DNA from 3 places in the Streptomyces sp. NPDC041968 genome. Region 2 is predicted to be linked to each of the others. Evidence: riboswitches for the same ligand, from Rfam matches in the RefSeq annotation. Region 2 holds a riboswitch; each other region holds the start of a gene.
What was found. A riboswitch is a leader RNA that binds a small molecule or an ion and turns the genes downstream of it on or off. The one in region 2 is predicted to bind cobalamin.
Positions count from the first base shown of each region.

Region 1: linked by a shared signal. The riboswitch ahead of ACZ6EG_RS19265 (ABC transporter substrate-binding protein) and the one ahead of ACZ6EG_RS12595 ((2Fe-2S) ferredoxin domain-containing protein) in region 2 are both predicted to bind cobalamin.
Region 3: linked by a shared signal. The riboswitch ahead of ACZ6EG_RS02595 (prenyltransferase/squalene oxidase repeat-containing protein) and the one ahead of ACZ6EG_RS12595 ((2Fe-2S) ferredoxin domain-containing protein) in region 2 are both predicted to bind cobalamin.

Region 1 is NZ_JBVJCB010000007.1:278,908-283,108, forward strand. It holds gene ACZ6EG_RS19255 (ABC transporter ATP-binding protein) at 1-168, opposite strand, end outside; gene ACZ6EG_RS19260 (FecCD family ABC transporter permease) at 267-1,331, opposite strand; gene ACZ6EG_RS19265 (ABC transporter substrate-binding protein) at 1,328-2,368, opposite strand; cobalamin riboswitch at 2,412-2,618, opposite strand; gene ACZ6EG_RS19270 (MFS transporter) at 2,688-3,890, opposite strand.
Region 2 is NZ_JBVJCB010000004.1:356,020-360,220, forward strand. It holds gene ACZ6EG_RS12585 (GHMP family kinase ATP-binding protein) at 1-506, opposite strand, end outside; cobalamin riboswitch at 739-970, opposite strand; gene ACZ6EG_RS12590 (ferric reductase-like transmembrane domain-containing protein) at 1,179-2,162, shown strand; cobalamin riboswitch at 2,191-2,374, shown strand; gene ACZ6EG_RS12595 ((2Fe-2S) ferredoxin domain-containing protein) at 2,421-2,825, shown strand; gene ACZ6EG_RS12600 ((2Fe-2S)-binding protein) at 2,874-3,557, shown strand; gene ACZ6EG_RS12605 (glyoxalase superfamily protein) at 3,792-4,145, shown strand; gene ACZ6EG_RS12610 (cobalt-precorrin-5B (C(1))-methyltransferase) at 4,160-4,201, opposite strand, start outside.
Region 3 is NZ_JBVJCB010000001.1:561,117-565,317, reverse strand. It holds gene ACZ6EG_RS02605 (energy-coupling factor transporter transmembrane component T) at 1-590, opposite strand, end outside; gene ACZ6EG_RS02600 (SCO2322 family protein) at 577-1,254, opposite strand; gene ACZ6EG_RS02595 (prenyltransferase/squalene oxidase repeat-containing protein) at 1,251-2,519, opposite strand; cobalamin riboswitch at 2,654-2,781, opposite strand; gene ACZ6EG_RS02590 (TetR family transcriptional regulator) at 2,772-3,452, opposite strand; gene ACZ6EG_RS02585 (glycosyltransferase family 4 protein) at 3,645-4,201, shown strand, end outside.

The DNA.
Region 1 (4,201 bases), on a different contig from region 2:
CCCGTCGAGGGTGACGACCCCGCAGGTGGGGGCGAGGACGCCGGACAGCAGCCGCAGCAGCGTCGACTTGCCGGAGCCGTTGGGGCCGAGCAGCCCGGTCACGGAACCGGGTCGCGGGGCGAGGCCGACGCCGTCGAGGACCAGCCGTCCGCCCAGGGCACGGCTCACGCGATCGGCGGCGAGGGTGGACGGCTCGGCGGGCGGCTGCCCCGCGGACGTCGGCCCGTGGGTCGTCCGCCCGTCGGTCCCCCGCCCGGCGCCGGCCGTCAACGCGTCCTCTTCGTGCGGTAGAGGACCAGGACGAACGCCGGAACGCCGACCAGCGAGGTCACCACGCCCACCGGCACTTCCTGGGGATCGAGGACGGTACGGGCCAGGGTGTCGGCCCAGACCAGGAAGACCGCCCCGGCGAGCGCGGTGACGGGCAGCAGCCGGGCGTGCCCCGGGCCGACCAGGGCCCGCGCGCCGTGCGGCAGGACCAGGCCGACGAAACCGATCGCGCCGGCCGAACCGACCAGCGCGGCGGTCAGCAGGGCGGTCACGCACAGCAGCACCAGCCGGGTCCGGGCGACCGAGACGCCCAGGGTCGCCGCGGCGTCCTGGCCGAAGGCGAAGGCGTCCAGGGTGCGGGCGTACCCGAGGCACACCACCAGGGCGAGCACCAGCACGGCCAGGCACAGCCCCACCTCGGTCCAGTCGGCCCCGCTGAGCGACCCCAGCAGCCAGAACAGCACACCCCGGGTGGTCTCCGCGTCGGCCGCCGTCGTCACCACGAACGACGTCAGGGCGGCGAACAGCTGCATCGCCGCCACCCCGGACAGCACCACGCGGTCCGTCGTCCCGCCGAGCGTGTGGCTGAGCAGCAGCACCAGCGCGAACGAGCCGAGCGCACCCACGAACGCGCCGCCGGAGACGGTCAGGGCGCCGCCGCCCGCGCCGAGGACGATCACGACGACGGCGCCGGTCGACGCTCCGGAGGAGACGCCCAGGACGAAGGGGTCGGCCAGCGGGTTGCGCAGCAGTGACTGCATCACCGCACCGCACACGGCGAGCCCGGCGCCGCACACCGCGGCGAGCACCGTACGGGGCAACCGCAGGTTCCAGACGATGCCCTCCCGGATCGGAGTCAGCTCCGTCGTCCCCCAGCCCAGGCGGGAGGCGACCACCGACCAGGCGTCGCCCACGCCGATGTCCGCCGGCCCGACGGTGATGGCCACGGCGACGGACACGGCGAGCACCGCGAGCCCGCCGCCCGCACCGGCCAGGCCGCGCAGCACACCGGCCGTGCCGTGCGGCCGGACCTTCCGGGAGGACCGCAGCGCGGTGGTCATCGGCCGAGGCCGTGCTCGCGCAGGGCCGCGGCCACCTTCTCGACGCCCTCGACCGTACGGATCGTGGGGTTCATGGCCTGCCCGCTGAGCAGCACGTACCGCTTCGCCTGCACCGCCTTCATGTTCCTCGTCGCCGGATGCGACTCCAGGAACGCGATCTTCTTCGCGGCCGACTCGGCGGTCTGCGACCTGCGGGTCAGATCGCCGATGACAAGCAGGTCGGGGTCACGGTCGGCCACCGTCTCCCAGTTGATCTGGGGCCACTCCTGCGTGCTGTCGTCGAAGACGTTCTTCGCGCCGAGCGCGTTCGTGATGATGCCGGGCGCGCCGCAGCAGCCCGCCATGTAGGGGGACTCCTGGTTCGCGAACCAGTACAGGACGGTGGCGTTCTCGGCGCCGGTCCCGGCGGCGGCCTTCGCCACCCGGCTCTCCAACCCGGAGACGAGCTTCTCACCCCGTTCCTCCACCCCGAAGACCCGCGCCAGTTCCCGCACTTCGCGGTAGACGGTGTCCATGGTCAGGGGCTCGCTCCGGGAGCCGTCGCCGTCGCCGGTGTTGTCCTTGCCCTCGCAGTCGGCGGGCGAGAGGTACGTGGGAACGCCGAGCTCCTCGAACTTCTCGCGGGGCGCCACCCCGCCCTTGCCCAGGGTGGAGGTGAAGGACGAGGCCACGAAGTCCGGTTCGGCGTCCAGGACCCGCTCGAACGACGGCTGGTTGTCGGCGAGCCGGGGCACCTTCTCGTTCGCCCGCTCAAGACCCTCCAGGACCGGGTCGGTCCAGGTGGCGGTCCCCACCATGCGGTCGGCCAGGCCCAGGGAGAGCAGGATCTCGGTGGTGCCCTGGTTCAGGGACACCGCCCGCTGGGGCGGGGCCTCGACCGTCACCTTCTGCCCGCAGTTGTCGATCGTGACGGAGCGCTTTTGGGCGCCGGCGGGCTTCCCGGACGAGCCGGAGCCCGAGCCGGAACCGCACGCGGTGAGCAACAGGGCCCCCGTCAGGAGCAGGACGGAACAACGGGCGGGACGTGACAGCTGCACGGTGTCGGTTTCCTCAACGTCGGGACCCAGGCGCGGGGTCCGTGCGAACGATCGGTCACCAGCAGGTCTTCGGACTCGGGGTCATCCCGGCGGGACGCCTTCCCGGACCCGGCCGTGACCGTCGTCCAGTGGCTGCTGCCCCGCCCGTCACCCTCACCGCTGCGCGTCAGTTCCGGATTCCCACCGGATTCCCTGACCCGTGCACGCGTAGGCCGCGTTCACGAGTGCGACTGGCGTCCGGAAGCTATCACAGCCCTCTCCCGTACGGTCCGACGGACCTTCGGGCCCCCCGTCCGGGGTGGCCCCTTCGCAGCGGCGCTCAGCGGGCGTCGTCGCGCCCTCGGGCGGCGGAGAAGGTGCGTGCGCTCGGCACCAGGGCGGCGACCGCGGGCGCCGTGAAGCAGACGACCGCGCAGCCCGTGAGCACCGCCGTGACGCCGAAGGCGTCGATGGCGGGGGCGATGAGGGCGAGCCCGACCGGGGCGAGTCCATAGGAGAGCAGGAAGTCCAGGGAGGAGACCCGGGCCAGTTTGTCCGGGGCGACCTCGCGCTGGGCGGCGGTGAACCACGGCACGTTGAACAGCTCGATGCCGACGCCCGCGACGGCGTACGCGGCCATCACGGCGGCCGGGTGCACGGGCAGTACGAGGCTGAGCGGGGCGAGTCCGTAGGCGGCGAGGCCGGCCAGGGCGGCCCAGCCGGGGGAGCGGGGACGCCAGCGGGCGATGAGCAGCGCACCGCCGAGCGCTCCGGCGGTGTACGCGGTCATCGCACCCGCGAGAACGACCTCGGTGCCGTACTCGTCCCGGCTGACCATGGGCAGGGCGACGCCGGTCGCGGAGTAGCCGGTGGCTATCACGGCCGTCAGGGCGCCCAGACCGGCGAGGAACCACGGGTGCCTGCGGGCCTCGCGGACCCCCTCCGCGAACTCGCCCAGGAGGGACGCCCTGCCCGCCCCGGCCGAAGGCTCCGCCGTGTCCTCCCCGGTCCCGGGCCGGGCGCCGCGTCCGGGCACGCAGGCCGCGACGAGCCAGAGAAGCCCGATGCCCACCAACAGGGCCCAGGTGTCCAGGAAGACGGCGAGCAGCGCGGCCGAGGAGGGGCCCACGAGGGTGGTGACCCGTACCGCCAACGTCATGGCGGCGTTGGCCTGTTGCCGGCGACCGGCGTCGACCACCTCGGCGGTCAGGGCCTGGTAGGCGGGTCGGCAGGCGCCTTGGCCGGCTCCGGCCACCGCGGCGGCCGCCGCCATCAGCAGCACCGAGCGGTCCAGGCCGAAGGCGATCACCGGCGCCGCGGCTCCGGCGGCGAGCCCCGCCCACAGCACGACACCCCGGCGGGAGTGCCGGTCGGCCAGGACCCCGGCCACGGGTACCGCGGCGAGGAAGCCGACCGTGCGGGCGGCGAGCAGCAGGCCGAGGTCGGTGGCGGTCAGGGTCCGGTCGAAGACGGCGAGACCCAGCACGAAGGGCAGGGCCCAGGTGGCCAGGCCGGACGCGGTGGCGCCCGTCCACAGGCGCAGGAAGGCCAGGTCGAGCAGGATGGAGCGCTGCTCACGGGGCGGGGACCCGGCGGGGGCGGGAGGGGCGGAGGGGCTGGGCACGAGGGGGCGCTCCTGTCCTGTCGGCGGCGGTGGATCGAACGCGGACCGGCTGCAACGCCCTTGTCGTACTGGGAGGTTGTCCGGCGGTACCGGCCTCGGCAGGCGGCGGGCAGCGCGGCGCGGACATCACACTATCGCAGTGATAATCATTTCCATTAGAGTGCTCCCGGTCGCTGCCTCGTGAGGGATGCCGTGGCCCTGTGTCCCGTTCCACTCGTCGGTCCGGACTG
Region 2 (4,201 bases):
CCGGGTTCCGTGACGAAGGCGGTGTGGAACCCGATGTCCGGGCCGAGTCGCCGCACCACCCGGTGCCGGCCGCTGAGATACAGGGCGAACTCGTCGAGGAAGACACTGTCGGCGCGCTCGATGTCCGCCAGGACGCCGAGGACCACGTCCGCGTCGTACGGCAGGGAGAAGACGCGGAACAGACAGCGCAGGGTCGCCACGATGTCCGCCGTCGAACTGGCCATCCCCACGCCCACCGGCAGTTCGGAGTGGGTGTGCCAGTCGCCCGGGGGCAGGGAGAGGCCGTAGTGGTCCAGGAAGAGCCGGGCCGCCGTCGCCGACTTCTCCCCCAGCGCCGACGGTCGCGGTGCCCCGGTCGCCGTCCGCGGGGTGAAGTACACCCAGGAGTGACGGTCCACCGGAAAGGACACCACGGCGATCTCGGGATCGGAGCCCGCTCGCAACGGGCCCTGGTACAGCTCGCCCAGAGTGCCGTGGCAGACACCGGACACCGTGCCGTCGGACACGTCCGGTTCTTGCGGAGCGCCCGCGCCGGGGCCGGGGAGGGTGCGCCCCGGTCCGTCGGACGGCGTGTCGGCCCGGGGCCGGTACGGCCGCCGCGAACCGGCTGGATCCCGCACACCGTCCTCCTCCGTACCGGGCCTTGAACACCGACAGGGAGGGAGGCGCGGCCACACGCACGACGTACGACCGCCCATACCGCCGACCCAGTCCACGAGGTCACGTGCACAGCCCGCGCGGGACGCGGGCGCAGTGGCAGGTCTTCGGACTCGCGGGCACGTCCGCCGGGAGGGCGGACACCTACCGGCCGTCTCTTCCCCGGCCCTGACACGGGCCCAGTGACATCGACGGCTCTCGTTCCCACTCACCGCTGCGGGACAGCCCCGGACTCGCACCGGGTTCCCTCTTGCGTCACGCTTCGGGCGTCCGGGCGGACGGGAGGCGCGAACCGACTGCGTGCATCAGCGTAGAGGGGCTCTTGACCCCTGCGAAAGTAGGGCTCCGGCGGTTGTCTTGAAAGTGGAGGGGAGGCAGAAACAGGTGGGTCTCCGGGTGTCGTTGTCGTGACGGCTCTGGCCGGATAGCACCTCTGAGGTTCCTCGCCCCATCAGCCAGACTTGTTGCCTCACGACACACGCACACCGTTGCCGCGGTGGCCCGTGCCCGGGAGGCCCCTGATGACGTCAGACACCAGGCCGGACGAGGACGGGGCGGTAGGGACCCCGCCCGGACTGCCGCGCCCTCCCGGTGACCGCGTCGCTCTGCGCGCCGATCTTCGCTCCGCCCTGCCGGACGCCACCGCGGCGGTGGTGGTGACGGCGCTCGTCTTCGCGTTGCTGTGGGCGCGCATGGAGTCGGGTGCTTCGGACACCGTCGCGGTGATGCCGTTCATGGACGATGCCCGTACCTACTGGATGTACCTGCTCAGCCAGGCTTTCGGCTGGTCGGGACTGCTGTGGGCCTGGTGCACGGTGATCTTCGGCCTGTTGCTGTCGGGGCCGCGCCCCGCCCGGCTGCCGGTCTCCCGGCAGGTGCTGGAGCGCTGGCACCGCACCACGAGCCTGACCACGATGGCGCTGATGTTCGCGCACGCGCTGATGTTCGCCGCGGAACTCGTGCGCTACGAGACGGCACTGGACTGGGCCGAGCGGCTGTGGGTGGGCTTCGCCGACAGCTTCGTCCCCCTCTGGTACGACTCCGGCACCGGCCGGATCGCCATCCCGATCGGACAGGGCGCCCTGTACCTGGCGGTCCCGCTCGGGCTGCTGTTCTACGTCCGGCACCGCTTCGGAGCGAGGACCTGGCGACGCCTGCACCGCTTCGTGATCGTCGTCTACGTGCTGAGCGTGTGGCACACGCTGCTGTACGGCACCAACGTCTGGTACGGGGAGTGGCCGCGCACCGTGCTGTGGCTGCTGCAACTTCCCATCGCCGCACTGCTGTTGCTGCGGCTGCTGAGACCTGCCCGGCGGGCGGAGCGGTTGGGTCCCGCGGGCGAGGGCGCGACCCGGCCGGGGTGGTGGGTGCGGGCGGCGGGACGGGTCGTCGCCGGAGCCGTCGTCATCGGGCTGGTCATCGTGGTGGTGTCGGGCCGTGACGGCGGACGGGCCCGTCCGGACGATCCGCCCGCGACGGCCCCGCACACCCAGGAAACGGACTGACGGCCGGCACCGGGCGGGCGGCACGGCGTTCCGGGATGGCAGGATGGCCGGCGACAAAGGCGACGGCGGAACGAGGAAGCCGGTGTGAATCCGGCGCGGTCCCGCCACTGTGATCGGCGAGCGACTCCCGACAGGCCACCGCCCAGCGACGGGTGGGAAGGCCGGGACGAGCATCGACCCGAGAGCCAGGAGACTCACGCGGTCGCCTCCTCGACGGACCACCGGGGCGGATCTCCCCGGAGAGAGGGACGGCACCGCATGCCCGCAACGCCGGCCGGACGAACGACGGACGACGCGAGGACCGCCACGGCCACCGGCCGCGTGCCGTGCCGCGTCGTCGTGTGCCGCGACTGCTGCTGCGGCACCCCCAAAGTGCCCGGCGTGGACCACGCGGCCCAGACCGAGCGCCTGCGCGCCGCGGTACCGGTACGCGTCTCCGACTGCCTCGACGTCTGCGCACAGGCCAACGTCATCGTCGTACAGCCCTCCGCGGAGGGCCGGGCCGCCGGAGCCCGGCCCGTCTGGCTGGGACTGGTCAACGACCCGGACGCGACCGAGGACATCGCCGCCTGGGCACGCGCCGGCGGACCGGGCGTCGCGCCCCGGCCGGACATCCTCGACCTGTACGCCATCACACCACCGCGCCGGAGCCCGGCCTCCTGACCGTCACAGGGAGCGTACGAACACGGAGCCGGAGAAAGGGACAGCAACGTGCACGCAGCCCGCGCCTCGACGGCGTCCGTCACCGCCGCCCTGCACGACGTGGCGGGCCTCGGCGGCTTCTTCGCACTGCGGGTCGGCGGAGAGGACGACGGCTGGCATCCGGTCGCCCGCTGCTACGCCGCGGGTTTCACCGACCTCGCCGCGGCCGTCGCACGCCGTCACCGCACCCGGGAGCCGCGCGTCGACGTGTCCATCGCCCAACTCGGCCACGCCGCCCGCCTCTGGTCACCGGTGCTGGCCTGTGCCGTCCTGCACGGCATCGTCCTCGACCTGGAGGGCCTGCAGCGGGCCGACGACGGACCGGCCCTGCGGGTGCCCCGCCCGGCCGGCCGGTACGTCGACCGGGACGAGGGCGATCCCGTCCGCGCCCTGTACGAGCAGGTGACGGGTCATCTGTCGGCACTGGCCCACGGCCTGCGCGTCAAGGTCGCCCCGCGTCTGCTGGACGGCAACTCCGCGTCGGCGCTCGCGGGGGCCGCCCAGGCCCTGCTCGCGCTCCGTCCCGCCGTCCGCGGACCGCTCACCGACCTGACGACCGCGCTGCTGGACACCGGACGCCTGGCGGGCACCGGAGTGCTGACCGGCCCCGACCTCGCGTTCCGCCGCAGGAGCTGCTGCCTCTACTACCGGGCGCCGGCCGGTTCGAAGTGCGGCGACTGCGGGCTGGCGTGAGGCGGGCGCCAGCCTCACCTCCCGGCGGTGGAAGGCCAGGGCTCGCGCGGTCGGACAGCCCCGGCCCGCCCTCCTCCGGTGCCCGGTGGGCCGAGCACCCGCGGGACCTCGACGAGGTCGCCGGTAGGGTGAAGGAGACGGGGGACGTCCGTACTGCGGTGATCATGGCCGGACGGGCCCCGGGAGCCGAGCAGTTCGGCGACAGCCACCTGTGCTCGCCCGAGCGGGAGCGTCATGTCTGCTGACCACTGCGCGTCCGCCGAGGAGGTCATCCCGATCCTCCGGGTGGGCGACGCCGCGGTGTCCGTGCGGTGGTACGCGAGACTGGGCTTCGTCCAGCAGTGGGAGCACCGGTTCGAACCGGGCTTCCCGGTGTTCACGGAGGTCGCCCGCGGTCGCCTCCGGCTGTACCTGTCGGAGCACGAGGGGGACGCGCGGCCGGACACCCTGGTGTACGTGCGGGTCGCCGATCTGGACGCGGTCGCCCGGGAGTTCGGCGTCCGCCCCGACGAGGCGCCGTGGGGGCGGGAGCTGGAACTCCGTGACCCGGACGGCAACCGCCTGCGCGTGAGCGCGGTCGGCGCATAGGCGGGGCCCCGCGGTCACGCGACCGCGCTGCGGCCCACCACCGTGCCCGCACGGTC
Region 3 (4,201 bases), on a different contig from region 2:
TACAGGGCGCCGGGGAGGGACCTGAGGAGGCGGGAGGGGTTGGCGAGGGCGTTCGCGGCGCCCACGCAGACCAGGAGGGCGGCCAGCTTCATCGCGTCGTACAGCGCGAAGGCGAGGCCCTCGGCGGTGACCCGGCCGCCGAGCCGGATGCCCTGCGCCCAGTCGGGGAGGGGGACTTCGGGGAGGGTGAAGAGGGTGTGCGTGCCGGGGATGGGGGAGCCCAGGACGGTGGTGAACAGCAGGCGGATGACCAGGACGGCCAGGGCGAGCTTGACGAAGGCGCCGTAGGAGCGGGACCAGGGGGCGTGGGGGCGGCGGGTGATGACCACGTAGGCGGAGACGGTGACGAGGAGGGCGAGGAGGAGGGGGTTGGTGGTGCGGGTGGCGGCGGTGCCGAGGGCCAGCGCCCAGAGCCACCAGGCGCCGGGGTGCAGGCTCTCGGGGCGGTGGCGGGGGGCGGGGCCGCCCGCCCGGGCCGCCGGAGCCTCCCCGGCGGGTGCGTATCCGGCCTCCGCCCGGGTCGCGGCGGTGCGACCGCCCGCGGCCGGGACGTGCGCCGGGGTGCCGGGGGCAGGGTCAGTCGGTGGCATTCCGGCGCCGCCTCGCCTGCCAGGTCGCCGCTCCGGCGAGGACCGCCACCAGGGCGATGCCCGCGTAGAGGCCGACCGAGGGGCCGTCGTCGTCCCGGGTACTCGTCCCGTCCGCGGCCGCCGTCGCCGTCGGCTGCTCCTTCTTCCCCTCCTGCTTCTGCCCCTGCCCCGACACCTGGTCGCCGCAACCCGCCTTCGGGTACCCCGCGATGGCGCACAGCAGGGCGTTGGTGTCGTAGCGCAGGGGGCCCGCGACGGCGGCCAGGGCGTCGGCCGTCGTCGCGTCGGGGGAGACCCGGGCGCAGGCCGTGCGCGGAGCCGGTGGGTTCTCGCCGGCCGGGGCGTCGGACGCGGTGCCGAAGTCGAGGACGAGGGCGACGCGCTTGCTGCCGTCCTCGGCCGGTGTCTTCGCGCAGATCGACGCGAAGCCGGCGGTGCCGCGCGGCTGGGCCGCGTCGTCCGAGTTCTCGCTCACCGAGAAGCGGAAGCCCTGGACGTCGCCGTCGGAGGGGCGGACGAGGGACGGGCCCTGGGTGGCGTAGATCCACCGGTCGCCGTCGCGGTCCCAGAAGGACCAGTAGCGGTAACCGGCGGCCTGCGCCTGGCCCGCGGTCCCGATCAGCAGGAACGCGGCCAGGAAGAGGAGGACGACGCGGCGCCTCACGGCTGCCGCTTCTTGTTGCGGCCGCTCAGCAGGAAGCCGACGCCGATGCCGAAGACCAGGCAGACGCCGACGAACCACCAGACGCCGAAGCCGGAGTCGTCCTTCTCGTCGTTCTCCTTCGCACCGTCCTCGTCGCTCGCGGTGGCGCTGTCGCTCACCTTGCCGCCCTGCGGGCTCGGACCCGTCGCGTTCAGCGCCGCCACCAGGTCGGTGCCGCCGAAGGCACGCGGGTCGGTGCCGGTGGCGTGGGCGGCGAGGATCAGCTGGGCGTAGGCGGCCGGGCCGCTCTGCGCGGCCCACTTGGCGCTGTTCTTCTCCAGCCACGCCAGCGGCTTCGCCGCCTGGTCGGCACCGCCCTGCGCGGCGAGTGCGACGACCGCGTCGGCGGTGTTGCCGTAGTCGGGCTGGTCGGCGGAGCCGCCGAGGGCGGACGTGAGGTGGCCCTTCTCGGCGACGGCCGCGGCGAGGTGGGCGGCGCCGTTCGCGGCGGCCTGCTCGCGGGTGGGCTTCTTCGCGTCGGTGCAGGTGGCGGCGGCGGACTTCGCACCGGCCTCGGTGACCAGGCCCTTGCCGAGCGCGCCGAGGACACCGGCGGCCGTCGCGTCCGCGTTGGCGAGCAGCTTGCCGTCCTTGTCGGGCTGGAAGGCGAAGGCGCCCGCGCCCTTGTCCGCGGCACAGGGCAGCGCGAACGTCAGCAGGGCGTCGTACGGCGACCTGCCGTCCTTGACGACCTGCTCGGGGTCGCTCTCCGTGGCGGTCAGCGCGCCGATGACGACGGACGTGGAGTTGGCGTCGCTGGGGCCGCCGGGGGTGTAGCCCCAGCCGCCGTCCTCGTTCTGCACGGACTTCAGCCACTCGAGGGCGGACTCGACGACGTCGCCGTGCCCGCCGACGGCCCACAGCGCCTGGACGGCGGCAGCCGTGCTGTTGGTGTCGACCATGGTCTTGGCGTCGCAGGCCTTGGCCGGGTCGGCCCGGTACGGGGCGAAGGCGCCGCTCGCGCACTGCTGCCCGGTGAGCCACTCCACGGCGGCCGGCGACGGGACCACGCCCACGGTGTCCTGGGCGAGCAGCGCGAGGGACTGCCGCCAGACGCCGTCGTACTGGGGGTCGGCGGTGCCGTACAGCCCGGAGGACCCGGACGTGGCCGGGGCGGACGCGGAGGCGGACGGTGACGGATCGGCGGCGACCGCGGGCGCGGCGGCGGCGCCGATCACGGCTATGGCGGCCAGGGCCGCGGCGCTGCTGCGACGGCGGACGTTCATGATCGGCGGGTGCCTTTCCCTGCGCGGAGTCGGGCAGCACGGGCACCCCCGGGCGGCTCGGCCCCGTATGCCTCGACGGTGCCCGTGCGCCGGCGGGTGCCGGACACGTGAGCCGGTCACGTCCGCCCGGGGCAGTCCGGCTCACCGGCCGCGCGGGCCCTCACGGGGTGCGGCGAACGGCTCACGGTTGCGGGTCAGCGCCGGAATTGCACCGGCTTCCCCCCGTACGGGTGTGATGACGACGCGGCCACTTTACCCGGAGGCGACAGGGCCGGTCCGGGGCGCCCGTCCGCCCGCCCCGGGGCCCGCCAGGTCGATCAGCCGGCACACCGTCTCGATGTCCGCGCCCACCTGCGCGAGCGACGCCCGGCCGGAGAGCCAGGCGATCAGGGTGGAGTGCCAGGTGTGCTCGACGACGCGGACCGCGGAGAGCTGCTCGGCGGTGGGGGCCTCCGGTCCGCCCATCGCGTCCAGGATGATCGCCGTGGTCTGCCGGGAGACCTGGTCGACCTCCGGGGAGACGCTGCGGTCGGCGAAGGTCAGGGCCCGGGTCATCGCCTCGGCCAGCCGTGGTTCGCGTTGCAGGGCGGCGAAGGCCCGCATCAGCGTCTGCGCCACCCGGTCGGCCGCCGTGGCCCCGGTCGGCGGGCTCTTGCGCAGGGTGCCGTGCAACTGCTCCAGCTGGTCGTGCATGGTCGCGACCAGCAGATGGACCTTGGACGGGAAGTACCGGTAGAGCGTGCCGAGGGCGACCTGCGAGGACTCCGCTACCTCCCGCATCTGCACCGCCTCGAAGCCGCCCCGGCAGGCCAGCCGGGCGGTCGCGTGCAGGATGCGGCGGCGCCGGGCCCGCTGCCGCTCGGTGAGCGGCGGGCCGGCGGGCCGACGCGCCGGACGGGAGGCTTCCGCTTCCGGGTTCTCCACCTCGGCCACCTCCTCCCCCTCGTCCGGCCCGCCGGGCGCCGCACGGGGCGCCCGGCCGTGGCGTGAATCACCTGATCCACTCGTCACAGCGCACCTACCTGCCGGTAGATTCGGAGCCTCTGACGATCAAGTCTGAAACTTGTTCTAGATTAACGTCCCGGCATAGTGTCGCGGGACAATGCAGTGAGAAGGGGGCCCCGAGTGACCGCTGAGGCCAGTCGGACGGGTGCCCGTCCCGAGCCCGCCGCCGACGGCATGCGACCGCTCCGCATCGCGCTCCTCACCTACAAGGGGAACCCGTTCTGCGGCGGCCAGGGCGTCTACGTGCGTCACCTCTCCCGCGAACTGGCCCGCCTCGGCCACCGGGTGGAGGTCATCGGCGCCCAGCCCTACCCCGTGCTGGACGAGGGTCTCGGGGACCGGCTGTCCCTCACCGAGCTGCCCAGCCTCGACCTCTACCGCCAGCCCGACCCCTTCCGCACCCCGAAGCGCGACGAGTACCGCGACTGGGTCGACGCGCTGGAGGTCGGCACGATGTGGACCGGCGGCTTCCCCGAGCCGCTGACCTTCTCGCTGCGCGCCCGCCGCCATCTGCGCGCCCGCCGCGGCGACTTCGACGTCGTCCACGACAACCAGACCCTCGGCTACGGGCTGCTGGGTGACGTGGGCGCCCCCCTGGTCACCACGATCCACCACCCCATCACCGTCGACCGGCAGCTCGAACTCGACGCCGCGGACGGCTGGAAGCGCCGGTACTC